DNA from 4 places in the Paenibacillus violae genome. Region 2 is predicted to be linked to each of the others. Evidence: riboswitches for the same ligand, from Rfam matches in the RefSeq annotation. Region 2 holds a riboswitch; each other region holds the start of a gene.

Region 1 (7,906 bases), on a different contig from region 2:
CTTTCTTACAGTATTAAGGGCATTTATAAGATGGAGGAGAAAGACTTCACTGTGGCCAAGCTGGAGGGCTTGTGGTGGGTAGATGGAGATAGCCGGAACGCGCTCGAGGTGCCGAAGGAGCAGTGGTGTTGGAAACTTATGATCAGGATGCCCGATTATGTTACTTCAGAGAAAGTGGAGGAGGCTCGAGTTAAAGCTTTAGGCAAGAAAAAGGAGCTAGATTTGCTTTCAAGTATTGTATTTGAAAGCTTGCATGAAGGAAGCTGTGTCCAGATGCTGCATATGGGTCCATATGCTTCCGAGCATGAAACGCTAAGTCAAATGTACGAATTTATGGAGACAAGCCATTTAAGCATTAGCGGCCTCCATCATGAAATCTATTTATCTGATCCGAGGAAGATTGATCCTTCGAAAATGAGAACTATTTTGCGTTACCCTGTTAAGGTGGCAGGAGTGGTGAAGGGGTGATTTTTGCTGTAAAATAGAAGAAAATGTCGAGCTGTTGGGAGGGAAGGCGATGCGGACAAGGCATATATCCGTTATTGGTCATGTAATCGGTGTGCTGGTGATTTGGATAGGGCTTATGTACCCTGCCTCTGCAGCCCAAGCCTCCTGGCTCGATAGGGTGAAGGATATCTATCAGCTGCCTGAGAATGTGGAGCAAATTCAGAAAGATTACGAGGCAACGAAACAGCAATTAGAGGAGCAAAAGGACAAGCTCTCGGAAACGATTCGGCATTCGCAGGAAACCGAGGAAAAGCTCCTTCAGCAAAACGAAGCGCTTCAGAAAGAAAATGAACTCCTGCAAGAGCGTTTAAAGGCCATGGAGCAGGTTGCAATAGATAAAGAGAACCGGAATCGGAAGATAACGAATATGGTTATCGCGGTGGTTGTACTTGTAGTGTTGTATTTTGTACTCGGGCGGGTGTTTCGTTATGTGGTCTGGCGGAGGCAGAAGCGTCAAATGAGATAGGAGGTCTGAGAGGCGTGGAAGTTACTTTCGAACATGCAAGCTCACACGCAAAAATGGCCACACTGCGCATCGAGAAGGACGAATCGATCCATGTGCTGCATCCGAGCCAAATCATAGCTTTTCAAGGGAAGTCTGAGCAAAGAGAGGATTCTTTGATGAAGCTGCCCAGCATGTACCGCAAAAAACGTCTGATTCAGTCGCGCGTGTATGGTCCTGCTCAGCTCATGCTAGGCTTGCCAGAAGGCTACAGTATGTCTGTGGTGCCTATTGGCGATGAGGATGATCTTTTGTACGAGTTTCGGCATGTTCTGTTTTATACCAGCGGTGTCAGCTTTACTTCTCACTTACAAAATGTTAAAAATACGCTGATCACGCAAGATCTCGTGAAAATGCAGTTTAAAGGGCCGGGAACGCTGGGACTTTTGACCGCTGGTCCGTTGTATCAGATGGCTTTGGATCCGAAGCAGCCTTTATATGTGGATATTCATTGTCTAATTGCGTATCCTCGGAATGCAGCACTGCGTCTTTGTGTATATGGCAATACATTAGCGAGCCAGCATATGAATTATCATTGGGAGATGACAGGGCAAGGGCATGTGCTGCTGCAGCCATGCAAGCCGGATCGTAAGTTGGATGAGCATATGAAAAATGATAGCTTATTGCGGCGAATTGCAAGGGAAGTGCTGCCTTTTGGCGGTATTTTTATAAAATAAGCGATTGGTAACAAAAAACATTTGCATTTGTTCTGAAATCCTGATATATTATTCCTTGTCGCCTCTGAGAAAGAAATCAAGTGACAAGCAACACATACCGTGCGGAAGTGGCTCAGCGGTAGAGCATCGCCTTGCCAAGGCGAGGGTCGCGGGTTCGATCCCCGTCTTCCGCTCCATATTTTAAGCGCCCTTAGCTCAGCTGGATAGAGTATTTGACTACGAATCAAAAGGTCGGGAGTTCGAATCTCTCAGGGCGCGCCATTTTAATTAAGTTATAAGCGTTTCGGGATGTAGCTCAGCTTGGTAGAGCACCTGCTTTGGGAGCAGGGGGTCGCATGTTCAAATCGTGTCATCCCGATATTTACGCGGGTGTAGTTCAATGGTAGAACTTCAGCCTTCCAAGCTGGTAGCGTGGGTTCGATTCCCATCACCCGCTTCAAACAAGAGATCACCTTGGGGTGATCTTTTTGTTTTGTGCGGGTAAGGGAAGAGAACCCACTAGGGGTTCGACCGTCCGTGAAGACAGCTTGAGTAATCCCGAGTAGGACGCGCAGAGACACGATACAGCTATGGGGACCATCCTAACGAAATGCCCGAGCCCGCACGTTTCTTGGCAAAAGTAGATGAAAGCGGTATACTTGTTTTGTTAACGTGTGCATTATCGTGAGACTATATCAATGAAATGAGGTCGGCGACTATGAAGGCGAAAAAGCTTGGACATGCAGGTTTTGACATCTCAAACATAACTTTTGGCTGTTGGGAGCTTGGAGGCGGCCCCTGGGAGTTCACGAACGACCAAAATAATATCGAGCTCATCCGTAAAGCGTTCGAGCTGGGCATCACAACGTTTGATACAGCTGAAGGCTACGGCAATGGACACTCGGAAGAGATCGTCGGTGCTGCTTTGGCGGATATACGTAAGCAATGCATTATTACGACGAAGGTGAGCAGAAGCAATCTAGCTCCTCAAGATGTAAGAAGATCGGCAGAAAACAGTTTGAACCGTTTGAAGACTGATTACATAGATGTTTATTACATTCACTGGCCAAGTTTTGAGATCCCGGTGCAGGATACGCTTGGTGAATTTGTGAAGCTGAAAGAAGAAGGCTTGATTCGGGCTATCGGCGTTTCGAATTTCTCTTTGGAGCAGCTGAAAGAAGCGGTAAACTATGCGCAAATCGATGTGATTCAGCCGGAATACAGTTTGCTGCACAGAGCTATCGAGCCAGAGATTTTGCCATTCTGCCAGAAACATAACGTTGGTGTAATGAGCTACAGCTCGATCGCCAAGGGGATACTGACAGGCGCGTTCCATCTTCATGGCAGGACGCTGAAAGAGGGAGACTTCCGCAAGGAGAGAAGGCTGTTCCTACCGGAGCATCTGGAGGCGGAGAAAGAGCTTTTAGCTGTCATGAAAGAAATGGCGGATGCCAAGGACGCTAACGTAACACAGATCGCAATTGCTTGGCTGCTGCACCATGAAGCACTTACTTCGGCTATTATAGGGACACAGGATGAGCATCATCTTGAAAATAATATCAAAGCGGTCTCATTGTCATTATCCGATTCAGAGGTAGCAACTTTGAACACAGTCAGTGATCGTGTGCTATCCGTAATTGGCTACTCCTAATCGCAAGCAAAACCACCCTATTGGGTGGTTTTTTTTGCCTATTATCCCGTGTATTCCGTACGCAATATGCGACAAAATCTATTGGTAAAACTTACCGTTTTGCAAAGCTTGTACCTACCAATTAAACTATGCTAGTCTAACATAGACAAAAAATGCCGAATCTTGGAGCATCGCAAGCTCTGGTACGGGGGACTTCTTTATTTGGGGTGAATGAGCGCTGCTAGCTGAGCGTACTAGGGAAAACCTCTTCCCGAACCCGTCAACTAACCTCGGAGGCGTCAAGGAGGCAAGGTTTTGAAATCTTTTTCTTCACGTCTTATTTGTTCATGCGCACTATTATGCGCCGCAGTACCGATGTTTACAGCACACTCCGCTCAGGCTGCATCCACGCCTACGGACAGCCCTGTCAAGGTGCAAGTCAATGATGAGCTGCTGAAGTTTCCGGAAGTTCAGCCTTATATTGATAACAAGGGCATCATGCAAGTTCCACTCCGAGTGCTATCTGAGAAGCTGGGCTATCAGGTGAGCTGGGAGAAGCAAGAGGACCAAATCGAGGTCACACTGGTTAACAAACAGCAGTCCATCTTACTTATTACAGAGCAGCAACAAGCGCTTGTGAACAGTAAGAAGATCAGTTTGGAAAGCAGTCCAACCGTGTACCAAGGGAATACATATGTTCCACTGCGTTTCATCACGGAAACCTTCGGTTCGCCAATTGAATGGAATGAAGCCAATCAGATTGCGATTGTGGATGTGGATGGAAAATCACACAAGCCAGCCTGGATTGCGCCGCCACCACCACCAGCACCTAAGGTTGTAGCCGCGGCCGCTCCCGTTGTTCCGTCAGTGAGTGAGCAAATTATTCAGACGGCAAACTCCTATATGGGCGTGCCTTATGTATGGGGTGGGACGACGCCGAGAGGATTTGATTGCTCCGGTTTTGTGCGATTCTTGTTTCAAGCGAAGGGGATCGATTTGCCCCGTACGTCAGCGGAGATGCACAGTGAAGCAGGTACGAAAGTGACGGATTTGAAAGCCGGAGATTTGGTATTTTTTGCTTCAAAAACAGTGAATCACGTAGGCATTTATCTTGGCAACGATCAATTCATTTCAGCGACTACATCCAGAGGCGTGGCTGTGGATAGCCTTTCGAGCGCTTATTGGAGCGCAAGGTATGTCGGAGCGAGAAGAGTTCTGTAAGGATAGGACTATCGAACACTTGTTTCTATGTTCTTTCGAATGAAAGGCATAGAAGGCAGGTGTTTTTTTTCGTTCGCACAATCATGCGATTTTTATCGAAATTTTATGGTTTTTAGCCTATAATGAAGAAATGTTTGGAAGAAAGAAAGAGCAGGTGAACACGAGCGCATGCAATTAAGTGTCTGGAAGAGTTGGTTTCATAAAAAGAGACATTCGAGTGTAGCAGATAGCATGTATACCGTGGATAAGGGACCTGCAATGCCAGATGAGGTCAGGGAAGTTATTCAGCAGTTTTTCCGTACATACAATCATTTCAAAGGGGCCAGAAGCCTGCAAACGGATACGTTTATCAAAGAAGTATTTTATGCAACGAAGCAGGATCCGAGAGATCAGCGAACAGTTGAAGAAATGGAAGCCTATATTCAACACAAGAATGTGCTGCGATTGCGCTTGAAATCTTATGTAGTCGATGAGTATCTTAGTCTAGGCGAAAAAATATGTATGATTGGTGTTACGAGGGAATTTAGCAACAATCACAAGAATCGCGTCTTGTATTTTCTCATTAAAGAAAACGATTCCTGGAAGTTTCACCATATCGCAAGGTCGCATCATGGCACCATTTTAGATAAATTTCAAATTAAAGAACAAACAGGTTTCGTCGTAGGCAACGATAAAGCCGCGCTCCTGTTCCTTACACACTCCAGTTCGTTAGATGCCTCCACGTTTATTACGGGAGATTATGTGCATGCGGAGGGGTATTTGGAAGTGGAACAAGAGTCGAGCAGCCATTTGTATTATAGGGTTGTGCGAATGAATCGTGTTCACTAGAACGATAAGATGATGCCACAAACCGTGAGGGTAAGCTTTGCTCTATCGAGTAACGCTTATTTGGCGTTTGTCCAAGGTTACCTTTTACTTCTTTTAAGTTCACGAAGCGAATAAAAAGTGCCTCTCCAGTAAATGCCGCCTTGTTTCCAAGTAAGCCAAACGGAGCGAACGATTGTATAAACAAGCAGTGAAGCGCTGACCGGAAGCAGATAGGCCGAATCACCTCTAAGACTCATTAATCGGGACATTAGCTTGCGATAGAGCCAGATTTGCAGGATAACCGCAACCGCATAGACGGCTCCGCGCCAATCCCAGAGGAAGAGGAGGCCAAGCCAGGGGCATATAAAAAAGCCGATCTGTCCCAAACAAGCTAGCAATGCGACCATATAGCTGTAACGAAAGCCGGAAAACAGGTTTTTTTCCAGTCCAATTACCGCATCTTTGAGCGAACGGTACCATTCCACTTGAAGCAGGTGTTTGGCAGACAGCACTCTTTGGCGATAACCTGCTCTTTTGAGGAAGATACCTAACTGTAGATCATCGTCAGGTCGTAAAGCGATCGCTTTATGCATGCCAATCGCTTCGTAGGCGCTCCGGCTTACCATATTAAAGGCTCCGATACCGATGCCCGGTCCTTTCGCGTTGTCGATATTCGCACGCCAAGGTCGAACGAACAAAGAAAATGAGAACAGAAAGAAATGGACGAATCCTTTGAGTAAAGCGCCTCTCGCAAACATATTGGGGGTCAGCGTGAGATGGTGCACATCCTGTTCCTTCATATAGGTGACTGCGTCGGTTATCGTACCGGGAGCGAAAAGAATATCCGCATCTGTAAAAAGCAAATACTGCCCTCTAGCCTGGAGATACCCTTGGTATAGCGCATGGTTTTTGCCAAGCCAACCATCCGGCAGATGCGTGATGTGAATGATTTGCAGTTTGGTACGGATGTCCTGCTTACCTTCCGACCACTTGCGCAGTTCCTCCAACCGGACACCGGTAGCATCCCGAGATCGATCATTCACGGCAATGATCTCGAGGCGCGGGTAATTTTGGGAAAGCAGATGCTTGACGGTTTCGCGGATTGTCGTTTCCTCTTCTTTGGCTGCGATGATAACGGATACGAGCGGTGGCTTGTCCGAGAAAGGAGTGAGCGGAGACTTAGGCAGCGTTCGCAGGTTGGGCAAACCTTTTAACACATCCACAGTGGCGTATAACCAATACAGGAGGGTCAGAAGAGCGATGATGCCGAGAGTGGACACAGGATACCTCCTTATGGAAGAATAGAAGTTGATCGCATTATATCATTCATCCTTGGTAGGGGGAAATTTTTGCTGGAAGCTTGTAAGAGGAGGTAATGATGGATGGGGGAAACGTTGGACAAAAGGGAGCAATTTTGGAAAAAAATGAATGGCGAGCAGTTGGCTTCCTTTCTTGCAACCATTGGAAAATCGTCTGAGTTGGAGCCAAGCGCGCTCTTTTTTGTATGTATCGGGACGGATCGATCAAGCGGCGATGCTTTGGGCCCGTTAGTAGGCAGCAAGCTCGTTCAGTTTGGATATCCTCATGTTATAGGGACGTTGGAAGCACCTTGCGATGCCAGTAATATCGCGGCGCGTCTGCAGGAAATCCCGCAGGGCCATGTCGTTATTGCGATAGATGCTTGTTTGGGTCAAAAGCTATCGGTTGGCATGTACCAAGTATCGAATCAGCCCCTGGCGCCAGGGAAGTCGGTTGGCAAAGATTTACCGCAGGTTGGCGATTATACAATTGCCGCTATTGTTAATGTGGATGGCCCTAGGCAGTATAACATTTTGCAAACGACGTCGCTTTACAGGGTTATGAATATGGCGGATGAAGTGGTGAAAGCGATTCGGCATGCATTTCCCCTTGCATAGACAGTTAAAGTAACAGAATGGAGGATGAAAATGGCACCAGGCGATATGAGGCGTCTATCCGATAGGGACCGGCCTAAAGCGAAATTGAAGGATGTGTCGGTTAAAAGAATTCTGTCCTTATTCCGAGGATACTGGGGACAACTGTTAGGCATTATCGGATTGGCGCTGCTTGCAGCAGTGGTCGGATTGATTCCCCCTTTGGTCATGAAGGAGATCATTGACCAGGCGATTCCGCAAGGAAGTATGAAGCTGCTGGCCGAGATGGCAATGCTCATGCTGCTGCTTCCAGTCGTGAGCGGTGTGCTGGGCGTATGGCAAAATCACCTCAATACCAAAGTAACGCAAGGGGTTATCCGGGATTTGGGGCTGTCTTTGTTTCAAAATTTGCAGCGCCAGTCGATGGCGTTCTACACGGATGCCAGATCGGGCGAAATCGTACAGCGGATTACGGGGGATGTCCAAGCTGTTCAAGGGGTGGTAACCTCCCTTGTGGTTTCTTCCATCACCCAGCTTGTCATCGTTGCGACAACGATTGGGATTTTGTTTGCCCTGGATTGGAAATTGGCCATTATCGCTGTGCTGATTCTTCCTCTTTTCATGATGCCGGTTAAAAAGGTTTCCAAGCTGCGCAAGGCGCTTCGCATCGAAACACAAAAGGTGAGGTCCG
Region 2 (7,906 bases):
TCAGCCATACTGCGCCATATCATATTCGTTAATCTGCGTTTATAGCCGTCCAATATGCGCTGAACCTCCTCTAGACTTTTACATCACTTTAATTTTAATATCTCCTACGATATAAGAAAGCACAAGTTTCACGCGGTGATCGCAGCTCTCATAATTGGACGACTGCCACTGTAATTTGTTCATTACGCCTGACTCACGCTCACTTGCGACTTGAATTTGGCCAAATGTAACGGATGCCCCAACTGAGACGCCAATATCATCCGGTACCTTTATATCTACGTCGCCTATCACACCTTGCAGAATAAGCGTAGTCTCCTTTTGCTCCAGTATCGCAAGCGAGAGATCGATATACGTCTCCCCAATAATGTACCATGTTGAACTATTGCGCATGATCCAAGGCTCACGCCCCAATCGAACGCTATCCATCAGCTTCTGCTTCTGAATATAGGTGTCATCTTTATGCACTTGCTTAGACCTTATGAAAAAGAATCCTAATGAAATCAAAACGATAGCGAAAACAATCGTAATATGATCACCAAACAGAATCACAGCCCCCACGCCGATGAGCACAAACCCTTTGCGCTCTTTGCGGGAACGGACCCGATGAATGCCCAGCAAGACGAGGATAATCGCAAGAATGGGGAAAAAGCCTATCGTATGATCCAGAAGCAAAAAAAGACCGGCGCCAATCAGCACAAGAGCTGTATTCCGGTTGCGGTTGTTTTTGGTTTCTTCGCCCATCGCTGCACCTCCTCTGGCTGCCGATTAATTCGTTCATATAGATTCCTAGCATACCATAAGAATGGACAGCCTCCAAGATGCAAATCCTTGCCCAGCAAGGCTCTAGCATGAGGAAAGGAGGCCGGAGCTCGGCTGCGCCGCATCCTGTCGCGGCGCAGTACAATCACGCGAGGCTTATTTCTTGTCGCGCCAATCCTGCTGAAGCTTGCGCATCTCTTGCTTGAGGTTGCTGCCAGCCTCCTTCAGCGTCTCTTTCGACACGCGCCCCGCCACGCGCAGCCCCTGCAGCGCTTCCCGGCCGAGCTCGCGGCCGGTCGCTTCCAGCTCGCGCAATGCTTCGCGAGCTTCTTCCTTGGACAGCCCGCTTCGCGGCTGTCCCGCTCCTGCTGCGCGGCCTGCACGCAGCACCGCCAGCTCGTCTGCGAGCGCCAGGCAGACGTCCTGGCTGCTCGCGTACTGCGCGCGGTACTGCGCGCACGCAGCTTCCAAGCGCAGCTTCTCTTGCAGCGCCATACGCGCCAGCTCTTCGTCGCCTGCGCGCATGGCCAGCTCGGCCTGCTCGGCGCGCAGCTGCGCCATCTCCTCCGCGTCGACGCTTTGCTGGCGCAGCTCAATCGTTCGCTGCAGCGCTTCCTCGTAGCGCTCTTCCAGCTCGGCGATGCCGCGCGATGCTCCATCGTGTCCGCCGTGTCCTGCGTTCCTCGAGTGGCCGCCTCCCCGTTCATGCAGGTCCAGCTTGCTTGCTGCCTCCTGCAAGGCCATATCGGCCATTTTACCAATTCGATCAAATACGCTCATGATCCACACCTCCTAAATTCCTGTTGATTAAAGTTTGAACTCCGCCGAATCGTTTTGTTTTTTTAGCATGCGATAGCCGTAATACATTAACCACACAGCAAACACAATCGCTAGGAATCCAGATAATTTAGTAATTAATATCAGGGCACCAATGCCGAAAATCACCCAGCCCATCTTCTTGCCATGGGTTATCCCCACATAACCAAGCCCCACCATCGCCACAGGAACCAGCAGTCCCATGACATGAAAATGCATACCAACTTGATGCATACAAATAAGAAAGCCTACCGCTATTAGAATGAACGCCCAACTTTTTGATCGATTCATGCTCACTATTGCACCGCCCTTCGCGTAATCTTCATGCTACTATCGTAGCCGAAAAGGATGTGTGTCAAAACGGACTCCCGACTGTTTTTGTACCTAGACCTAAGTCCAGTATGCACTAAGACCTTTAACCATATTTTGGGCGTTGTTTCTCTTATTCTATCAATGATAGAATATTTGAAGCCGAGTCCGGTGCACAGACAAAGTGCCGGTACGGGGGACGATTTACATGGGGTGAATATTTGCTTTGTACGCAGAGCAGACTAGGGAGAACCTTCTTCCCGAACCCGTCAACTAACCTCGGAGGCTCATTTTGAAGGAGGATTACCAATTGAATATGTTTACAAAAGGGTTAGCGTGCCTTGCTGTGTCCGCCACAGTTTTGGCAGGAGGCTTTCTTTCCCCATTTTCGGGACATGCCTATGCAGCCGCCGCGAGTATGGACGTGAAAGTGCAAGTCAACGATGACCTGGTTCAATTTCCGGATGCCCAGCCTTATTTGGATGACAACCACGCTACACAAGTACCGATCCGTTTCGTAACAGAGAAACTGGGTTATGATGTACAATGGCAAAAGGAAGGCGACGAAATTAAAGTCACACTGAACAATGACAAGCACTCTATTTCCTTGGTGTCCGGCCAAAAAGAGGCCGAAATCGATAGCACCCCTGTCGAGATGGACACACACGCTGAGTTCCAAAACGGTCGTGTCTACGTGCCGCTTCGGTTCTTAAGCAATGCTTCCGACATTCCCGTTCAGTGGGATGCAAGCAGCAACCTAGCGATTTTAAGTAAAGACGGCAATCATCACGCACCTGATTATGAACTATTTGAGTCAACAGCTTACTCCGCAGATCCTTCTGAAAATGGAGGCTTTGGAGCATTGGACTATATGGGGAATCCATTAGGAATCGGAACCGTTGCTGTAGATCCATCGGTTATTCCACTTGGATCTAAGCTCTATATAGAAGGTTATGATTTCAACGGCCTGCCAAAAGGCGGCATGTATGCTTATGCAACGGATACCGGTAGTTCCATCAAAGGCAAACGCGTTGATATTTTTATTCCAGGCTCCCAGCAATCCTTACGCAAATTCGGCTTCCAAACTGTAAAAGTGTACAAACTAAACCCGTGATGATCACGGGTTTTTTAATTTTGACGAGCATACGGCCAACTACCTAAAGCCTCACATAAACTGCGATGCAACTCCGGGACCTCCCTATCTATTCGATCGAATCGTCTCAAAGGAACTGGAGTCCGCTATTTGTGGAAAAACGAGCATTTCTCTTTTGTAACGGAACTACAGGCTCTTATTTGTCCTCGAACGTGCGATTTTCAGGAGATATCGGGAAAATAGTACCCTGTAGTTCCCTTCAGGTAACCGAAAAGGCGTTTCTCCCTGAAATAGCCCCCCACAGTTCCCTTTCAGGTGAGGATACCGTGCAACTGCAGTACGAGAGCGGTTCGAGAGCTGTATGAGGGCTGGCCCGGAAGCCTTTTCGGCTGAAATTTCCGAGAGATAGCGCATTAACAAAAAAACAGCCCCGGAACACCGGGACTGATTCATTAAAAGAAATCCGCCAAATACGTCGTACGCTGCGGAATAGCCGCTTCCAACCGAGCAACCAGCTCCTGCGAGCCTTGAAGCCGCTCGATTTTGGCCATAAAGCCCGACTTTTGATAACTCATAAATAAGGCAGCCAACGTTTGAATACTACAACTCAGTATACGCTCTTCTGCCGGTTGCTCACCCTCAACTAACTTGGTGACCTCCGCTTTTTCCCCGCTGCCTGTGAATTGCAATTGGAAAATCCCGTCGTTCCAGTCTGCTTGCGAGTCAGAAATACGTAAATAGATAGGTTCAACTTCCTTGCGCGGTTCAAACCGATACTGCTTCAGGAAAGCTTCCACATCAACAATGCGCGCTGAAAAATACGTTATTTTCTCCTGCTTGAACTTAGGATCATGCACCAAGAAAGGAAGCTGATCATCAGCTGGCGCTTTAACCTCTACCTTCGAGATCATGGAATCATGATCGGCTATGAACTTCCACAACCCACGTCTCGTTTCTTCATCCAAAAACACCATCTCATGAATGGTCGCCGTATATTCTTTTACTTGATAAAAGACGTACCCCGTCCGTTCACCCTTGGCATTTACATAGAGGGCTACCGTACCCTTTTTATTTTTAAAATATCGGTTGTTCCACCAACTTGCGTCCCGCATCAGCATGCCATTGAATTGCAAGGCGTACTGCTCATAAATGGGATTCAAAAGCTCCCATTCCCTCGTCACACGAACGATTGAACTGCCTTCCGGAGCATGAAATTTCGGAAGTTTATCCGCAGGAATTTCATATTTCAGGTAATCAATATACGTTTCCCAGCCATACTTCCGATAAAATTCGAACTTAAACGGAGATAAAAACGAGACGGTCTGCCCTTGCTCTTTCATCACCCTGAGCGCTTGAAGCAGCAGCTTCGCTACCATCCCGTTGCGCCTATACTCCGGCCATGTTGCTACTCCCGCAATACCGCCCATGGCAAACCGCTGACCATTCAGCCACGTATGAAATTGGTTAATTTGAAGCTTGGCAGCTAGCTTACCCTGAACAAAATAGCCCCAAATTTGCTTCGGATCTGTCCAACTGCTGCGATCTTCCTGCTCTTCTGCGCTCAGCTCATATTGAAAAGCAAATTGGGATAAAGCAAGACTCTCCGGCAATTCCTGTTGTTCCAATGTTCGAATTTCACTCATTATGTATCACCTCATGTACAAGTATACTGGAAAATCATTGACAATACCTATGCCTAATTAGGCGCTTTCCATTTTGAAATCAGGGCATCCGTCCAATCAACGAATGTCTCTACGTCATATGATGTTGATGTATAGTGATTCAACCCACTTAAATACTTAAGAACCGGAGGGGATACTATGTCATATGCAGCTGGTTGTGGTACTGGATACGGATCTGGATACGGATCTGTAGGTGTCGTTCTTGTCCTTTATGTTCTGCTTGTTATCATCTTAGCTACTTTCGCAATCTAATCTTGCCTTCATTCCAACCTGACTATTCCTTTTAAAAAGACCTGCCAGCACCAACTTCTTTGACAGAAGCTGGTGATTGGCAGGTCCTTTTTTTATTTTATCGGAAATATAAGAACACGTTCGCCCCTCGCAAAACCTGAACCTCCGGCAGGCAGCTGAATCAAACAATCCGCATCTTTAATGGAAACCATAATGCTGGACTTATCAATGCCGGAAGGCTTAACCCGCAAACAGCCATTCTCCACATGGGTTGTCCCTCTGACATAACGCGGGAATGCCGAGCCTTTGTCGTAATCTACATCCAGATAAGCTGTAATGGCTTCGGGGTAAGGTGTTGGACAGCCTGACATCGCTTTAATCAGCGGCTTGGCAAACAGCTCAAAGCCTACAAACGATGCGCCCGGATTCCCAGAGAGTGAGAGCAGCAGCCTATTCTCCCAAAAGGCTGCGCTCGTCGGCGTGCCTGGTCGCATCGCCACTTTATTAAACAGAAGCTTGCCTGCAAACCTTCCAAACAGATCCACCAGAACATCATAGTCGCCTACAGAGACACCGCCTGAGGTGATAACAAGATCAACTTTACCTAATGTCTCTAGCAGAGCGACTTCCACCTCTTCTACATTGTCCGAGAGCGCGTGCATAATCACCGCTTCTCCGCCCGCTGCTTCGACTTGGGCAGCAAGCATGTAGCTGTTGCTGTTGCGAATTCGCCCTGGCTGCAGCGCTTCCTCAACATTCAATAACTCTGAACCCGTTGAAAAAATCGCGACCCTCGGTTTACGGAAAACCGCCACGCAGGAATAACCAAAAGTCGCTAATATCGCCGCTTCGCCAGGCCCAATTTGTGATCCTTGCGGCAGCAATAACTCCTGCGCGGCTATTTCCCCGGCAATAGGGGTTATGTTGCTGCCTATGGGTATATTTTTCTTGATGCAGACCTGAGTCGAGCTTACCCCCACGTCCAGCAAGGGAAGAGCATCCGTCATTTCCAGCATCACCACGCAATCCGCTCCATCTGGAACAGGCGCTCCCGTCATGATACGGGATGCAGCACCTGAATAAACGGTAAGCTGAGGAACCGTTCCGCTTGGAATATGCTCAATGACATGCAAGATAGCCGGATTTTCAGGTGTAGCTTGTTCAATATCCGCAGCGCAAACCGCGTATCCGTCCACGCCGGATCTGCGAAAATGAGGCACGGGGTGATCTGCATAAATATCCCCGGCTAATCGCCTGTTAAACGCGGCGGACAACGGTACAATTTCCGTTTCGGTAAGTTCGATATATTCGGAAAGCACGCTTCGAGCTTCTTCCACCGAAATGACTTTGCGCCCGAATTTAAGCTTCACATCGGTATTCACTAACGTCCGTTCCTCCTATGGGCTAACCGCCAATTTGCGACATCCGGCGAAGTGTTGGTGTATGAGACTGGCTTTCATTCAAGAGCGCCTGCGCCATCTCGTGATTTTGCGGTTTTATGTCCAAAGCACGGAAGAAAAGATCTTCCATTGCCGAATCATCCCCAATATAAGTGCGAACATTGAATTCATCTGACCAATACAAGCATGGTTTCACATTACCATCTGCCGTAATTCGCAGGCGATTGCAGGTCTCGCAGAAGTGATCGCTGATCGGATGAATGAGTCCGAATGAACCTTGTGCGCCTTCGATCCGGAAATTTTGAGCAGGCCCGTTGCCATACACAGCATCCGAGGCTATGGCATTCCAACCCTTTTCCTTACAACGATCCAGTACGGTCGACAAGGGCAAATAGCGGCTTTTCCAAGCCTCATCTTGATGCCCGATCGGCATATATTCAATGAATCGAACTTGAATCGGACGATCCATCGTCATTTGTAAAAAGTCTTCAATTTCGTCATCATTCATGCCCTTCATAAGGACAACATTCAACTTGATCGGGGTAATACCCACACGATAAGCTTCTTCAATGCTGGCCAGAACACGGTTAATATCGCCACCTCGGGTGATGAGTGAGAACCGGTCCGCTTTCAAGGAATCCAGGCTTATATTTACACGGGTTAGTCCTGCTGCGCGAAGCTTTTCAGCTCTTGAAGCAAAATAAATCCCATTGGTTGTCAACGCAATATCTTCAATCCCGGGTATTTGGGAGAGCATGCCAATCAGTTGTTCCAGATTTTTACGCACAAGCGGTTCTCCGCCGGTTAATCTCAGCTTTCGGACACCTAGTCCAGCCAGCACGCGAACAACCTCGGTAATTTCCTCGAACGTTAACAGCTTGTCATCCGGTTCAAATTCCATTCCTTCTTCGGGCATACAGTAAACACAACGAAGATTACAGCGGTCCGTAACTGATATTCGTAAGTAATCGTGCATGCGTCCAAAACGATCCATCAGCAGCTTTGGCATGAAGTTCACCTTCTCTCCAGTCCATTATGACACATTTTTCAGCTAAATCCTACACTCATGATAGATTCTCTAACATAAACTTGTACTCATCCGGCGTATTCACATTCGTTACAAACTTTGACGACAGTTTTAACTTTTCAAAAAAAGCATTCTCCGCAGGCAACCAGTCGATATGATCCAACAAACCCATTAGTCGATATTGTTCCTGCTTCAATAACACCTCAGCTTCAGAACCAACTAACCTGGAGTAAATGCCATGGAGCGGATGAATCTTGCCATCTATGACGGGGATAACCGCATCAACATTGGCTTCTTGGCACAATTGTTTCATAGCTTCTGCTGCATCAGATGAAATGAATGGCATATCACAACCGACAATCCACATAAATTGTTCGGTGGCGGCTTTCGCAGCTGCATGAATACCGCTTAGCGGCCCTTTTTGCACATATATATCGGCCACCCATTGCACATTCATCGGCGTGGGATTAGAGGCTAGAAGCAATTGGAACGCCTCGGGTTCATTTGATACGACAATCGTCTGGTTGCAGATACGGGATATTTCCGTAAGTTGACGAAGAAGCAAGGGCTGATCTTGAATAGGAAGCAG
Region 3 (7,906 bases), on a different contig from region 2:
ACGTTTTGGATGAGCGAAAAGGATCCTATCCTTGCTGATATGTGCAAACGATTCTTAGACCGCAAATTGTATAAATACAGTACCTTTGACGAGTCGAATCAGCGAATGATTCAGCTTATGGAGAAAGTAATGGCCGAGGTTGGGCTCGATCCAATCTATTACATGGAAATTGATTTCCCGTCGAATCAATCCTATGATGTGTACAGGCCGGGGGAGACGGAGGATAATTTGCCGATTCTGCTTTTGGATCATAAAGAGACGCTGACCGAAATCACCCACCGCTCGGAGATCGTTCAGTCGATTAGCGGCTTTCAAATGGGTAAGCATCATGTTTATTACCCGGAGGAGTTGCTTGAGCGTCTGAATGCTTCTGAATATCCGGAGCTATGGGAGATGCTAGGCGAGCAGGAATAATACATAAGAGGAAGTAAGGAGAAGAACATGCTAACAGACTCACATACTCATTTAAATGCAGAACAATTTCAGGAAGATCAGGACGAGGTTATACAACGGGCTCGTGAAGCCGGTGTTACTAGAATGGTGAATGTTGGCTTTAACCGAGAGACAATTCCTAGTTCAATAGCTCTTGCTGAAAAATATGATTTTATCTATACAACAGTGGGGTGGCACCCTGTCGATGCGATTGACATGATGCCGGGAGATTTGGAATGGATCGAATCGCTGTGTCAACACGAAAAAGTGGTGGCAATCGGCGAAATCGGACTTGATTACTATTGGGATAAATCGCCTAAAGAAGTACAGCAGCGAGTTTTCCGGGAGCAAATCAGGTTGGCGCGCAAGCTTCAAATGCCGATTGTGATTCATAACCGGGATGCGCATCAGGATATTTTGACCATTTTAAAAGAAGAGAAAGCAGCTGAAGTCGGGGGGATCATGCATTGCTTTTCGGGGAGCTGGGAGACGGCCAAGCAGTGTTTGGATATGAATTTCCATATTTCCTTTGGGGGACCTGTCACTTTCAAAAATGCAAAACAACCCAAGGAAGTGCTCGCGCAGGTTCCTTTGGACCGCTTACTCATAGAGACGGACGCTCCTTACTTGACCCCGCATCCTTTCCGCGGCAAGCGCAATGAATCGGCTTATGTTCGGTTGGTGGCCGAAACCGCCGCGGAAATTAAGGGTATAAGTCTGGAAGAACTTGCAGAAATAACGACAAACAACGCCATTGCCTTGTTAGGTCTCAAGTAAAGCATTCTTTGCAAATTTTCGTCGTAGAAATACTCCACAGCTGAGTGAGATAAAGAGGAAGCCGATGAGCGGCACGACTATGTAGATAAGTGAAGATCGAATCATGAACGGAATCGAAAGCATACATAATTCTAGCAGCAAGGCTGACCAAATGATGAAGGCTAAGGAGCCGGCTTTCAACTGCCGGTTAAGCGGGTACATGTCGAGCCAAAAGGTATAGCGGTGTGAACGCTCAAGTGGCGTAAGTTGAACCATGGAAATGATCAAAGCGATGAAGAAGATGAGCAGTCTCGCTGTGCTGCTGCTTGAAACGGCGATGGCTAATGTGCCCAGTAAGGATATACGTAAGACAATCGCGAATAGCTCCGTACGTAGAAATGTTTTCATATATATGTAGAGATAGGCAGCATCTTGTTTAAAAGGAATAAATCTTGTGACCCCGCTGATCCAGCTTCGGCGGGCTATTCGTGTTCCCAATTGCGGAACATCCACGAACCAGTTGAAAAAGGCATATAATCGCGCTTGCTGCTGCCTTTCCTTCGCAATGAGATAATCCCACCCGATGTAGTATTTGGATACGTAATGCGTAGCAGTTAACCAAGCCAGTGTAAGTACAAGAGCAGCTCCGCTTGCCCAGAGGACGCTTGTCAGAAATTGCAGAGAAATCAGGACAACTGTTGCCAGCCAGCGGAAGCTAACGGAAATCCTTCTTGCGCGCTCATTAGTAAATCGGCTTTCTTGCCAGCTGGCCAATAAATGGCCTACCTTCATTAATAGAAGCAAAGCAAGCATCCATAAGAAATGCTGCTCATCGCGGCCTAGGCAGTGATGATACAAGGGCCATAGGACAACCCATGCCAGAAATGTCCAGAATGCTTGCAGCACTAGGCTGTACATGAATCCGCCGCGGAAGTAAGGACCCATCTGATGTTCAACGCGCATTAGAAACATACGGTCTGCGCTTCTAGCTAGCGTGCGAATGGGGCTTGAGGCTAACAATGGTACCAGCAGCAAAAGGACGATCCACAGATAGGGATAATCTGTCGGAAGGCGCTGTAGTATTTTTGCATAATAATAGGAAGAAAGGATGACAAGAAATAGCAGGAAGCCGAAAAAATTGCTGCGCGCTGCATACTGCAGGTAACCCATGGATTCCTTCATATAATGCTCAAATCTCTTCTGCCATAGGGCACGGGTATCCATGTCCATCGCCTTCATACTAATTCTCCTTTTACAAGTTTATAAAAGATGTCGTCCAATGACGCTTGCTGGAGCCCTGTCTGCTGACGCAATTCGACTAAATCGCCTTGAGCGACCATATGTCCTTTGTGAAGGACGACATAGTTATCGCAATATTTTTCAATCGTAGACAAAATATGCGAGGATATGAGAAATGACGCGCCGCGTCGCTTCATTTTGACCATCAACTCCAGTAATGAGCGGATAGCCAGCGGATCGAGCCCGAGAAAAGGCTCATCAATGATGTAGAGGGAAGGTTCGATCAGGAACGCATTCATGATCATGACCTTTTGCTTCATCCCTTTGGATAAATGGCTTGCGAAAGAGTTAAGCTTGTCCTGCATGTGAAACTGCTCGAGCAGCGCTTGAGAGCGGGAGAGATAGTCATCTTTCGTTAAGCCGTAAGCCATGGCGGTTAACTCCAGATGCTCGCGAATCGTAAGCTCTTCATATAGCTCTGGACTTTCGGGCACATAAGCGTAAGTGGCACGGTAAGGCAGCGGATCTTCGGCTAACGTCAAACCGTTAATTTTAATTGAACCCCTTTGCGGTTGAAGCAATCCAAGGATGTTCTTGATGGTCGTACTTTTTCCTGCGCCATTCAGTCCGATTAATCCCATCATTTCACCCTGACGGATGGAAAATGTGAGGTCGTGAAGAACAGGTTTATTTGGTAAATATCCCCCGAATAAAGCGTCAACTTGTAATATGGGACCCATCTCAGTGCCTCCCTAAATATCTAATTATTGGAATTTATACATAGGTTTCATACCTGATAATTATAAACAAATTTAGATTCGAAGCCTAGTTTAAGAGTGAAAACACGAAGAAACTTAGTATTCGTACGTTATAATGAGTTAAATGTAGATAAAAGGTGGTTTTATCTTGAAAATAAGCTATTTTTAATCGATTTAGCCCTTTTTAGTAGGTGTTAATCCCTTTACAGGCAGAGATTAACAGCGTAATATACTTTTCATAATAACTTAATAACCAATTTGCCATTTTTCCATTCGCTGAGTTCCAATTATGGGAACGGGGGAACCACTGTTAGCTTATAAAGCGGTATCGCTGACGAAGTAAACAGAGTGAGTAACAGGGGTGAATCTTGGACGTTGAACGTAAGTTTACGTCTGAGTAGGGCGACTCTCACGTCCGAATCCGTCAGCTAACCTCGTAAGCGTAAGAGAGGTAACGATTGTCGTGCGTGCTATTTGTGTATTTTTACTATGCAAACTAAGCCAGCGAGAAGAGTCCTCTTCTTGCTGGCTTTTTGTCCCCATAAGGACCTTTAACTGTTTCGGACGACTATTCGTAACCCGGAATTCATAGGATGATGAATAGCAAAGCGGGGTGGGACGACCAGAACGTAGCTGTTTCCAAACAACTGCGGATGGACGACACGTTAAGTTAAATTAAAAACCTTAGTCGCGTCAAATATAATCATGCTGTAACCTGGCGGCGAGGCTTTGAAGGAGGACCGAAGAAGTGGGCAGTATCTCTTTTAGCGAGACCCATGTAAAACGATCATCCAGCATGTCCTTCGCATTGCGATGGAAGCATGAAAACTTGCGTTTGATTTTAAGCCTGGCTATAATCTCAATCGCAATGACTTTCATGTTTTTGGTGTTGTTGTACGGTACGGCTACCAAGAGCGTATCCGTGGTTGTGAATGGACAAGAAACCGTTGTGCACACGAAGCAATGGGTCCTGCAACGCCTACTGGATGAACAAGCCATAACGATTGGTGAACACGATGAAATATCTGCAGACCCTACGGCTACAATCAAGGGCGGGGACAAATTCGTCATCGAACACGCTTCTCCAATTCAATTGACTGCTGATGGAAAGACCACCACTGTTTACACAACTGCAAGAACGGTTGAAAGTGCATTGCAACGTTTACATATTGCACTTGGGGAGCACGATAAGCTGACTCCCGAACCGACAGCCTCTTTAAGCTCAGGCGATGAAATCAAAATCGTCCGTGTGAAAAAAGAGACGGAAGAAGTAACAGAACCGATTGCATTCGACACGGAAAAGAAAAATGATGCATCGTTGCTTAAGGGTAAAGAGCAGGTCGTTCAAGAAGGTAAAGAGGGCGTACTTTTGAAAAAGAAAGAAAAGACTTACGAAGATGGCGTATTAGTTGCAGAAGCTGTTGTAGGTCAAGAAGTACAGGAACAAAGTGTTAAAAAAGTTGTGTCCGTTGGCACGAAAAATCCCGTTGTCGTTCTGTCGGCATCATCCCCTAGCGTGGATGAGGTCTCTAAGAATGGTGTAACATTTGGGTATAAACAAATCCTCAAGAACGTGAAACTCACGGCTTATTCAGCGGGAGCCGATTCGACAGGGAAAGCCGAAGGAACTCCTGGGTATGGGAAGACGTATACAGGAACGACAGTTACTGAGGGCAGAACGATTGCGGTAGATCCGAAAGTTATCCCACTGGGATGGTGGGTTTACATTGAGGGCGTTGGCTTCCGTCGTGCTGAAGATATTGGCAGTGGTGTGAAAGGCCAAATGATCGATGTGTACTTTGAAGATCATGGCTACGCCAATAAATTCGGAACGAAACAAGGGTATACGGTCTATGTCGTAGGACCGAAAAAGCCGTCTGAAAATTAACGTGTAAACGTCTGTTTCAGCGGGAACAATGTCAATATACGTTGCCAGGCAAGCAGCCTGGGCGAAAGAAGAGGGAATCCCTCTTCTTTTTCTGCGTACTGGGAAGGGAACCGATTATGATTAAAGAAGTCATCGTCGTTGAAGGCAAGGACGACACGGCCGCTATTCGCCGAGCCGTCGAGGCGGATACGATAGAGACAGGCGGCTCAGCCATCGGGCAAGCCGTATTGAAGCGAATAGCCCTCGCGCAGCAGCGCAGAGGCGTCATTATCTTTACGGATCCGGATCACGCAGGTGAGCGGATACGGAAGATTGTGGCAGCCAAGGTGCCTGGCTGCAAGCATGCCTTTATCACGCAGGCGCAGGCCGAATATAAGGGCGACATCGGCGTCGAGAACGCAGCGCCGGAGATTGTCCGGGAGGCGCTCCAGAACCTGCGGACAGAGTACGACGGGGCTGTCTCGCAGCTTACCATGGAGGATCTCATAGCCGCAGGGCTGATCGTTCATCCGGAGGCGGCTTCCAGGAGGCTCGTTGTTGGCAATGCCCTGGGTATCGGTTACTGCAATGGCAAACAATTTTATAAGCGATGTGCGATGTTCCAGATCTCACGTGAGGAATTTGAGGCAGCCTTGGAGCATCTGGAGCCGAAGATATAGTAAAGTAAGGAATAACAGTGGAATTCGGAATTCAGAACCTATAGATAAATGAGGGCTACATAATGACTATACCCGGCAGTGAAGTGATTGTAACAGCGGAAGATGTCGCAACACCCAGTAAGACGAAACAAATTATAAAAAAGCACAATCTCGTGCTCAAAAAGAGTCTGGGTCAGAACTTCCTGATCGACCAGAATATCTTGGGCAAGATCGTTTCGGCTGCGGAGCTTGGGCCTAACAAAGGCGCGCTGGAAGTCGGCCCTGGCATTGGGGCGCTCACCCAGCAGCTGGCCAAGCTCGCAGGGCGCGTCTTGGCCGTGGAGATCGATCAGCGTCTCCTGCCTATCCTAGGCGAGACGCTGGAGCCTTATCCCCATGCGAGTGTCGTGCATGGCGATATTTTGAAGACGGACCTGCCGGAATTGTTCCGGCAGCATTTTGACGGGCTGGATGGCGTCAGTGTCGTCGCCAATCTGCCCTACTACATCACGACGCCGATTATTATGAAGCTTCTCGAAGAGAAGCTTCCCTTGGAGAACATCGTCGTGATGATTCAAAAAGAGGTGGCCGACCGCATGGCGGCTCGCCCGGGCACCAAAGATTACGGCAGCCTCAGCATTGCCGTGCAGTTCAACTGCGAGCCGGAGCTTGTCACGATCGTGCCGCGCACCGTCTTTGTGCCGCAGCCGAATGTGGACTCTGCCGTCATCCGGCTGCGTGTGCGCAAAACGCCGCCGGTTGACGTGGCGGACGTGGACTTCTTCTTCGCTGTCGTCCAGGCGTCCTTCGTCCAGCGGCGCAAAACCTTGTACAACAACCTCGCTGCGAGGTTCTTTACCAAAGAAAACAAATCGGAGCTGGAAACTCTGCTCCAGAGCATCAACATCGAGCCTTCGCGCCGCGGCGAAACGCTCAGCATGGACGAATTCGCGCGCTTGTCGACTGCGCTTCGCGCGCACGGCTGTAAATAACCCGCACCAAATGCCCAGCCCCGCCATAGGATAACCCATGGAGGGGATTTGTGCGATGAGGCAAGGTGATTTTGTAACCCGTAAATCCTATGGCGGCGACGTCATGTTTAAGATTGAACGTATCGATCAATTGAAGGCAGTCCTGCGCGGCGTCGATTACCGATTGCTTGCGGACGCGCCTCTAGTGGACTTAACGTTGAAGAATCCGACAGAGTCGATGGACCATCCCAGGTCGAGTTCGCCTGAATTTCGCGAGTCATTGCGAAGGCTGGCGGTTGCCCAAGTGCAGCTTCAGGAGAAAAACCAACTCTCGGTTGCCCATACGCAGAAAGTGAACGCGGGATATTTCGAAGTCCCGGGTAAAGTCCTACACTTAGACGGAGATCCGACTTATCTACGCAAGAGCATGCAGCTCTATGGTGAACTTCGCGTGCCCGCTGAGGGCTTCTATATTCCCGAGCCCCAGATGGCCGACGCGCTCCACCGGCTGCTTCCGCAAATTAAGCCGGATATTGTCGTCATCACAGGGCATGACGGAATACTTAAGCATCGCAAAGCTGCTGGGCCAGGCGGCTTGTCCAGCTATAAGAACTCGCAGAACTTCGTGAACGCGGTTCAAATAGCGCGGCAGTATGAGCGCAATCGCGACGCGATGATTGTCGTGGCTGGAGCTTGCCAGTCACATTTTGAGGCTTTGCTCCGGGCTGGGGCCAACTTCGCCAGCTCGCCGGCGCGCATACTCATCCACGCGCTAGATCCGCTGTGTATCGCCGCAAAGCTATCCTATACATCCGTGAAGGACACGATTTCGATGTTGGACATTATGGATTTGACGGTGACGGGGCTTGATGGGCTGGGTGGTGTAGAGACAAGAGGGAGCTATCGAATGGGCGTTCCCGGTATTCAACATACAGATGAGCATGCTTAAATTTTTGCTCATTACAATGATTTTCTTTCAAGGACACTTGCCTGATGCTTCTCTTTTCGGAGAGGGCAGCAGGGGAGTGTTCTTTTTTTATTGGAAAAGTGAATAATTTGCGAACTTTGGAGACAACCTGTACAATGGGGAATTCAGAAATTAGGTGAAAATGCCGTTGACAACTGGATTATGGTGCTGATATAATATTTGACCCTGTTTGACATGCTTGTCAGGATGGGTTATAATTAACAAGGAAAGAGGTGGTAGTTGACAATGGCAAAAAA
Region 4 (7,906 bases), on a different contig from region 2:
GTAGTGACTATACCAGCAGAGCAACAGCAAAAGAAGGAAGTCGTAGATCGATTGTACAAATCATGGGAAAATGGAATCATTAAGATTGAGGAGAGTGAAGGTGAAAAATTTAAAAGGGTTGACTGGGATTTAATATACGGAGTTGATATTGACAGGCATTTCACAAACCAACTTTCAGATGTGGAAGCACAATCGTTCTTTATGGCACTAGACGAGGCTAAAAAAGCATATAAAACGGGTGACTCTCAATATGGAATTTTGTTGAGTAAAGATCACAAGGCAGCCAGAGTAGTATGGGAACGTTCTAGCGGAGGCTTTCATATAGCGGATATCGTTTTAAAAATCAAATCCACAATATTGAATAAAGAAGAAAATATATGGACACTAGTTAATCAAGAGGAACTACTATAGGTAACGACCACGGTTCATAATTAAGCAATAATGAATCGCTCAACTAACCCAGAACTATAGCTTAATAAACACCAGGAAGGTAGTCGACATCAAGCGGCTGCCTTTTCCCCGCTAAGTGGCAGTTTACTTCAATAAGGGGGAACAAGTTTAATAACAGAGGTGACTTGAGATTTGAATTTTTTAAAGATTGTGATGATAGCAGCAGTCGTATTTACGTTGTTGGGATGTCAAGGGAAATTAAGTACGGAACCTACTGGGCAAGGGTATATCTTTGAAGTAAGTGACAGCGGAGTATTAGTTCTGGATAATATTAAAGACACCGATTTGGGTAAAAAATGGCGAGATATATCAGGGAGCTATTCAGGAAATGCTATTTGGCTAAAAACTTCGACCTCAAAACATTCAGTAGGACAAAAAGTAAGATATTGGGTAGATGGTGGAATTAATGAGTCTTTTCCAACACAGGCGAGTGCTAAAAAGATAGAAATAATTAATGATTGAACTAACGGGTAAAAAATTTTAAATTTTCAAAGGGCTACCGCGTAGCAGGCCTTTTCCTCGCGAACGGGCAGCATTCTAGAATGAATAAAAATCTCGATTTCATTAACAATTTATCCGAAAATTATCCAATTTAGTGATATACTTTTATTTAAGTGCACTAAAACATAAGTTTTAAGGAGTGATAAAACAAATGGTCAGAGAAGCGTTATTTAAATCAAGCATTTTATTTATGGTATTAGGAGGACTCTTTATTACCTCAGCTGGTTTAATCTATACAATTGAACGTGCAGCTGCAAATATATCTGGGAATATAAAGGCTGCTGGCTTTATGGCTGGTCAATTACAAGGGCAAACTCCAATTCCAAAAATGCCAGGATTTATTGATAATTTTTATGTCCCATCACTCACTGTGCTTGGTATCATTTTATTGGTTTTAGGAACTAGAAAAGAATTAAAATAAAGTAACCGTACCTTAGACACCATATTTGAGTGTTGTTACGCTAACGTAAGAACGATAGTTGAATAACCAGAGAGCAGATCGCCGCGGACGGCAGCTGTTCTCTTTTTCTTTTAAGTAAAGGGCAGATAAACGGGGTATGATATAATCTTTCTGTGGGGAGATGATACTATGTCTAGTACAGAATGGAACACTGAGCTTTTGGAGAATGAGAATCCTACATACGTGAAACAAGTAATCAGTCGTATTGAAAACCCAGAATTATTGCATGCCATCGCACTGAATTATAATTGGGATAACGGTTTTGAATTGCCAAATTGGTTAGCGGAGAATAGGTATTGCGAGTTTGGAACAGCACTATTATTGTTCTATAGGTCTGACGGTTACGTATTTTTAAATAGTAATAAGGAAATGACAACAGGAAAAACAGAATGGTTTGGATTCATTAGTGACCTTTTTAATAAATTAATGAAAAATCATTTTAACATATCGAAAGTTTCTTACCAACCAGAATTGTCTAGAGTACAAAAATACAAATTAAAAAGGGCTAATCCAAACATACCCGAAGTCATTTTTGAGGGGGTCTAATTCCTGTTAACCATTGAGCTAACTGGAGAATTATATTTAGTTTAAATATGCGGTATAGTTACCAAGCTTATGTTTCATTAAGTAAGGGGATTGATGTGATGAAGAAAATATCAATAGAAGAACTTTATGTACTGTATGTTGATACGATTAAGCGATGCGGAACTTACCTATTAGACTCTGACGATGTGGTAATTGGATATAACATCTTTGAAGAGTTCGATATTGGTGCTATAACATTTTTACACACCGACAACTTAAAAAAATTAGTCTATGATGGGCTAATTAGTTATGAAATAATGTTTAAAAGTTCAACTTTAAGAAGTAAATTTCTAGCATTACAGCAAGGTGATGAATGGAATATTAATGCGGTGAGGCACTCATCTCAATGGAAGGAAATTCTTGAACTGGCTGATGAGATCAATTCAATGGTAGTGCGTTACGCTAACGGGTAACGTTAGTTGAGAACAACAAAATGGCAGCTGATCCGGATGATCAGTTGCCATTTTTGTTGAAGTAAAGGGCAGAAGAATGGAGTAAATCAAATACGAGCATTTTGCACATTTATCGGTATGAACGGATAAATAGACGATTATATCATGCCCCCGATTGCATCCCCTCATATTGTAGTGCGAGGGGGTGATGAAACATGGCGCAACCGATAAATATCGGAGCAAATAGCATAGCTAAGATCGGCGATCGTTTTTTTATGATTGTTGAGGTGGAGGCGATAACAACTGGAGTTGAAATTGATCCAGTATTTGGAGTGCGGACGACCGCACAACAAGCAGCAGCACTCCTTCGTGCAGGTGTAAAGCGTACGACATTTGCAAAAGTAGATCCGAAACCTACTAGGACAACGAAAGTCGAGTTGAAAGGCGTATTGTTTGCCAACGGACGGATTTTCAAGGTATTCGACGTGGAAAACGCGACGAGCGACATTTCCGTCTTAGTGCGGATCAACCTAGCTCAGGCGCAAAGGCTTATCCGAAACGGTACACGTATCATCAAGGTTTATAGAAAACCATTCTAAAACAGCGAAGGAGCTGCGCACACAGCTCCTTTTTCAAGTACAAACTCATTGGATTGGTACATAACTCTACACATCATGGTTCAAGAAGTAAGTTTTTTACAGAGAGCCCCTGTATCTTGCATTTCATTCAACTACAGTATTTGATTAAACTAACGGAAGAACGTTTGTTCAATAAAGGAATTTAGGGTTGCATATGATCGATGACCTTGCTGCGTTAACCGCAGTAAAATTGAACTATTAGTTGAAAATAGACATAAAAAATATTAGATTAAAGAAACGGGGGAACCAAGTTTTCTGGGGTGAGTACACTTTTTAAGTGTTAGGGTTAACTTTCAACCCGAATCCGTCAGCTAACTTCGTCAGCGTAGAAAGAAAATGATAGAAACATTAAATGGGTTCCTTTATATTTAGGGCTCTATTCCCTCGCTTCCTTTTTTCGTTCAAGAGAAAAAAGGAGGAATTAGACATGCTTCTTAAGAGAGTAACCAAAGAGGTGAAGAACCTTTTTCAATCGACAAGATTAAACACTTCTGTACAACGTCAAGAAGAGATTCTTCACTTAAAGCGAAGGCTGGAGGAGTTCGACATTCAATTTTCCAATTTGGCGTATCGGCCATCAGGCGTCGAAACACAGACTTTATTGGAAATAAGCAAAACGGTCGGACAAAACAATAACTTGCTAAACCAGCTAAGTTTGGAACGGGAATTAGCGGATCAACAATTACTAGCCAATCGCGTCGGCATTTCCCTAAAAATTTTGGAGGAACATCACAAATTTATCGTAACCATGGCTCATATTTTTGGTGGTCCGTATCCTTGCCTCAGAGAGTAGATTAAAAGCAGTATTATATGAGTTTCGTTGAAGGATAAAGCTGTATTTTTAGGTTGCTAATTCTACATTAAGCCCGTCATAACTAGCTTTTTTTGATCGTATGTTATGGAAGTCCTTCACATTTAATTCATAATTCAATAACAGAAAACGATACTTGAAATACGGCAGGCAGCTGAGGCAGCCTGCTTTTTTCATTGAACTAAAGGGCAGGTTAGTAGAAGAAGTTTTGATATTTTGATAAAATGTACTTAAAGTGGCAAAAAGAGGAGGATAATTATGAATAGTCAATATCCAATTGGTAAATTTACTATAAAAGAGGTAATAACCAGCGATGATGTTAAACGCTGGATAGGTGAAATAGAAGAAGCACCGATGAAATTATTTGAAGCTGTAAACGGTTTAACAGAAGAACAACTGGCAACTCCCTACCGACAAGATGGCTGGAAATTAAGTCAGGTTGTACATCATTTAGCAGATGCACATATGAACGGATACATGAGGGTTAAGTTAGGATTAACCGAGGAACAACCAACAATAAAATCTTACGATGAAGTTTCTTGGGCGAAATTATCGGATAATAGTTTACCCATTGAAGTATCATTAAATATTTTTTCATCCATACATAAGCGTTTAGTTGTATTATTAAAATCACTTGACGAGAAAGAACTTAAAAAGACTATCAACCACCCTGACAGTGGTTTTATAACCATAGAAAAACTTATAGCCACTTACGCTTGGCACGGCAAACATCATATCGCTCATATTACATCTTTAAGAGAGCAAAAAGGTTGGTGAAAATGACAAACCCGTTAGTCAAGTAAAAAGCTTAATATTTGGAGGTTCATTTGTAATTGCAGAAGAATTTATTTTTGAATTAATTTGAAGACTTGGACACATCGGTTGAGCATGTGAAGAACATTCAACTAACGCAGAACGATAGTTCAATCAATGTTATAAGAAGGAAGCCAGCCCAGTGGGTTGGTAGCTATTTCTCAAGTAATGGGCAGTTATCATTAATAAGATTATGTTGAAATATGGTTGTGAGCTGATTGGCGAAGTGTGATTTTATTGAGGGTAAAGAAATGTCCTCACTATTATGGAGGGAGTTACTTGGTTGAAGAATGGTCAAAATGGAAACCTGAGAAATTGGATGTACTCCCGGCAGCAACCTATCTAAAACGCCTTACTAGAGATGACGATATACTTTTAATTTCTTTTGAAACAGAAGAAGAAGGTAAATTGGTTAATGTGACGTTTAATAAATTTGTCTTTTCTTATCGCTCAACTGATGAGGGGAACCGTTTAAAATTACTTGTAGATCTAAATATTAAGTATGGCGAGGATTTTTACAAGGACTGGCGCTTCTTTAAAATTAAAAATTCTCCGTACATCCGGTGGCTTCATGAAGAAAATTGTGGGATCTACCGGGAAGAGGACATATATCATTTCGTTTTTATAACAAATATGGAACTAATAGAGGTACTGGCAACTTATGATCCGGAAGTGAAAATCGTAGAGTTGCATTCAGAGATAGAGAAATAAAACTAAGCTCAACCATGTGCTGTCACACGGTGTTTTTTTAGTTGAACGAACGGGACAGGTAGTTCAATAAGAAACGAAGACGAGGCTGCCGGCATTTATCGGCAGCCTCGTTGAACTAAAGGGCAGTTATGCTCAATAACTCTCGCTCATTATATGGTATAATTTGGGATAAAGGAGGGCTTTTATTGACAGCTATTATTAATAAAAATGGTTATGAACTTATAGAGTGCATTTCATTGAATGAACATGAACTAATAAATTATGAGCCATTAGCAGGTTCGTACGCAGTGGTGAGGTACGACGGGAATTATCTAATTTGTTTTAACACATGGAGGAAACAATGGGAAGTACCTGCCGGAGGAAGAAATGATAATGAAACGGCTAAAGAATGCGCTATACGGGAGCTTTTTGAAGAAACAGCACAGGTTGTTCAAGATATGGATTTTAAAGGCCTACTAAAAGTTAGGAAACCAGATGGTACAATAAAATATAATCCCATTTTTTATACTGAGCTGGATTACATAGTCCCGTTTAAAAATAATAATGAAACAGATAGAATTTTATTTTGGAATTTAACCGAAGATGTTGGTTATATTGATGAAGTTGATGAGGCAGTTCTTAAATGGTGCAAGTCGATAAGCTAACTGGGAACGTTAGTTAAATACTAAGAAGACTGACCTGAGCGAGGTAGGAGGAGAATTTTGGAAAAAAGAAAGTTAATGTTGTTTACGCTTACTACTATTATTGTTTTGCTAAATGTGCTTGCGAGTTTTCGATGGAATTATAACAATATTGAAGGTGACATGAGATACAAAACAGATCGTTGGACCAATATAGTTTGGGTTGAATTTTACGCACCTCTTGCAAGTGGATCAGCTATGGAGTTTCCGTTATTATCGAATTCAGAGATTAGTTCATACCCACAACTAGAGTCTCATGTAGAAAAAATTTCCATGTCCGGTTATTTGGTGAGTGAATGGCTTAAGAGAATGAAATTTACTTACTTATATTATGGCTTTAACTCATTTTTAATAATTATTTTGCTGCTATTATTGGCAATGATCACAAGAACAAGAATGCGTCCCACGAGGAAGAGTGGTTTGAACTAACGGGGAACGTTAGTTCAATGAACAACACGGAATCTGCGGCTGAGGCCCCCGTGATCCGCGAGCCGTTACAATTGATTTTCAGGTATAGATACCATTTAATGGGCTAATAATATATTGTAAAACCATCAGTGAGATTTGAAGCAATTCATTGCCGTCGGTCCATTGAAGCATTTCCTTGCCGGCAAAGTAATGATTCAAGCCTCACTCAATGAAACTTGAACTATTTCTTTGCCACAATTTGAATCATTTAATTGCCTAAAATCAGACGATTTTAGGCTTTTTTCGTTTAAACTAGTTCATTTTTGAAGCATATTTTTGCCGTAAGTTCTGAAATTGAAGTATTTCCTTGCCGCCAGTACTATATCTTGTGTCCCGTTAAAATAGAGTTGTAAGCTGGCCGCGGGCATTAAGCTAAAGGGTAGTAGAACATATTTAGTATTTTTATGAAAAAAGTTATAATTGAAAAAAATAACATAGTTTTTGGGGGCTACATTTTGAAAAAAACGATAATCTTCATGTGTATTGTTGGAATAGCGGTTATACTAGCTAGTTGTAAAAAGGATAATACCGGGCCTTTAAACCTTAACAATAGTCGTAACGAGAATAGTAACGTAATTTCAGAAACAAGCTTTCCAAATAGTGTTCCTAACCCAGCAACAAAAGAACCTGCAGTTCCCAATAAAACTGGTGAGCTGCCAACTCCTCAGCCTACATTCTCAATTACACCGTCAAGCTCACCGACACCAGAGAAACTAACAAAGGACTTAAAGTCATTAATTCCAACTGGTTGGTACTATCTAGAGAAGTCAAAAGATAAACCAGCAATAGCCGAAGGTGATCTAAATAAAGACGGCATCCCTGACATTGCTGCTGTTATCGAAAAAACAGAAACTACCGATGTTGATTCGCCTAGGTCGTTAATGATTGCATTCGGTACTGGTAATGGGAATTATACTTTATCAATCCTTGCAGATCATGTTGTCCTTCGAGGCAAAGAGGGTGGCACATTCGGTGATCCATTTGACGATATAATCATCGATCGAGGCTCAATAGTGCTTAGTGACTTTGGAGGTAGTCGTTGGAAGTGGTCTGACAAATACCGTTTTCGGTTCCAAAATAATGATTGGTATCTAATTGGACTTACAAAAACATCTTACGATGGAGCTACAGCAGCTACCGATGAAGATGACTATAACTTGCTGACTGGCGATTTCATCCAAACCAAAACTGATAGTGGATCCACTACCCCAGTAATTACAAAGGGTAACCGTGGTCCTAAAACCGTACTTTTACGGGAATTTAAAGCTGACATATCTCATTGATGATCCCCGTCTCTTAACAAATGATAGCGATATTGGATAGAACTAGGATTTATGTGCGTCAATCATTTGGATCATTATATATGGGAACCTATCTTAATAAAGCACGGGATAACC

Evidence for each region. A riboswitch is a leader RNA that binds a small molecule or an ion and turns the genes downstream of it on or off. The one in region 2 is predicted to bind cyclic di-AMP.
Region 1: it holds a riboswitch for cyclic di-AMP, as region 2 does, so the genes downstream of both, RQP52_RS32990 (C40 family peptidase) here and RQP52_RS17870 (stalk domain-containing protein) in region 2, are expected to answer to the same signal.
Region 3: it holds a riboswitch for cyclic di-AMP, as region 2 does, so the genes downstream of both, RQP52_RS33955 (ubiquitin-like domain-containing protein) here and RQP52_RS17870 (stalk domain-containing protein) in region 2, are expected to answer to the same signal.
Region 4: it holds a riboswitch for cyclic di-AMP, as region 2 does, so the genes downstream of both, RQP52_RS27820 (hypothetical protein) here and RQP52_RS17870 (stalk domain-containing protein) in region 2, are expected to answer to the same signal.

What each region holds. Positions count from the first base shown of each region.
Region 1 is NZ_JAWCUD010000017.1:1,833-9,738, forward strand. Features, by position in the region: gene RQP52_RS32950 (GyrI-like domain-containing protein) at 1-468, shown strand, start outside; gene RQP52_RS32955 (hypothetical protein) at 518-973, shown strand; gene RQP52_RS32960 (AIM24 family protein) at 988-1,686, shown strand; tRNA gene RQP52_RS32965 (tRNA-Gly) at 1,788-1,862, shown strand; tRNA gene RQP52_RS32970 (tRNA-Arg) at 1,871-1,947, shown strand; tRNA gene RQP52_RS32975 (tRNA-Pro) at 1,971-2,044, shown strand; tRNA gene RQP52_RS32980 (tRNA-Gly) at 2,052-2,122, shown strand; gene RQP52_RS32985 (aldo/keto reductase) at 2,384-3,316, shown strand; cyclic di-AMP (ydaO/yuaA leader) riboswitch at 3,460-3,609, shown strand; gene RQP52_RS32990 (C40 family peptidase) at 3,611-4,516, shown strand; gene RQP52_RS32995 (hypothetical protein) at 4,685-5,344, shown strand; gene RQP52_RS33000 (glycosyltransferase) at 5,422-6,603, opposite strand; gene yyaC (spore protease YyaC) at 6,706-7,239, shown strand; gene RQP52_RS33010 (ABC transporter ATP-binding protein) at 7,270-7,906, shown strand, end outside.
Region 2 is NZ_JAWCUD010000006.1:11,394-19,299, reverse strand. Features, by position in the region: gene RQP52_RS17890 (sensor histidine kinase) at 1-53, opposite strand, end outside; gene liaF (cell wall-active antibiotics response protein LiaF) at 79-741, opposite strand; gene RQP52_RS17880 (PspA/IM30 family protein) at 916-1,539, opposite strand; gene RQP52_RS17875 (LiaF transmembrane domain-containing protein) at 1,567-1,866, opposite strand; cyclic di-AMP (ydaO/yuaA leader) riboswitch at 2,035-2,187, shown strand; gene RQP52_RS17870 (stalk domain-containing protein) at 2,201-2,998, shown strand; gene RQP52_RS17865 (GNAT family N-acetyltransferase) at 3,430-4,620, opposite strand; gene RQP52_RS17860 (sporulation protein YjcZ) at 4,798-4,911, shown strand; gene RQP52_RS17855 (molybdopterin molybdotransferase MoeA) at 5,004-6,272, opposite strand; gene moaA (GTP 3',8-cyclase MoaA) at 6,295-7,299, opposite strand; gene mobA (molybdenum cofactor guanylyltransferase) at 7,355-7,906, opposite strand, start outside.
Region 3 is NZ_JAWCUD010000019.1:10,523-18,428, forward strand. Features, by position in the region: gene RQP52_RS33935 (HD domain-containing protein) at 1-414, shown strand, start outside; gene RQP52_RS33940 (TatD family hydrolase) at 442-1,209, shown strand; gene RQP52_RS33945 (ABC transporter permease) at 1,195-2,427, opposite strand; gene RQP52_RS33950 (ABC transporter ATP-binding protein) at 2,424-3,167, opposite strand; cyclic di-AMP (ydaO/yuaA leader) riboswitch at 3,450-3,643, shown strand; gene RQP52_RS33955 (ubiquitin-like domain-containing protein) at 3,934-5,073, shown strand; gene rnmV (ribonuclease M5) at 5,190-5,732, shown strand; gene rsmA (16S rRNA (adenine(1518)-N(6)/adenine(1519)-N(6))-dimethyltransferase RsmA) at 5,795-6,703, shown strand; gene yabG (sporulation peptidase YabG) at 6,759-7,631, shown strand; gene veg (biofilm formation stimulator Veg) at 7,896-7,906, shown strand, end outside.
Region 4 is NZ_JAWCUD010000011.1:306,847-314,752, reverse strand. Features, by position in the region: gene RQP52_RS27850 (hypothetical protein) at 1-411, shown strand, start outside; gene RQP52_RS27845 (YobA family protein) at 583-912, shown strand; gene RQP52_RS27840 (hypothetical protein) at 1,103-1,372, shown strand; gene RQP52_RS27835 (DUF4274 domain-containing protein) at 1,541-1,957, shown strand; gene RQP52_RS27830 (hypothetical protein) at 2,056-2,409, shown strand; gene RQP52_RS27825 (hypothetical protein) at 2,604-2,987, shown strand; cyclic di-AMP (ydaO/yuaA leader) riboswitch at 3,239-3,366, shown strand; gene RQP52_RS27820 (hypothetical protein) at 3,454-3,819, shown strand; gene RQP52_RS27815 (YfiT family bacillithiol transferase) at 4,096-4,614, shown strand; gene RQP52_RS27810 (hypothetical protein) at 4,930-5,361, shown strand; gene RQP52_RS27805 (NUDIX hydrolase) at 5,547-6,005, shown strand; gene RQP52_RS27800 (hypothetical protein) at 6,063-6,470, shown strand; gene RQP52_RS27795 (hypothetical protein) at 6,965-7,792, shown strand.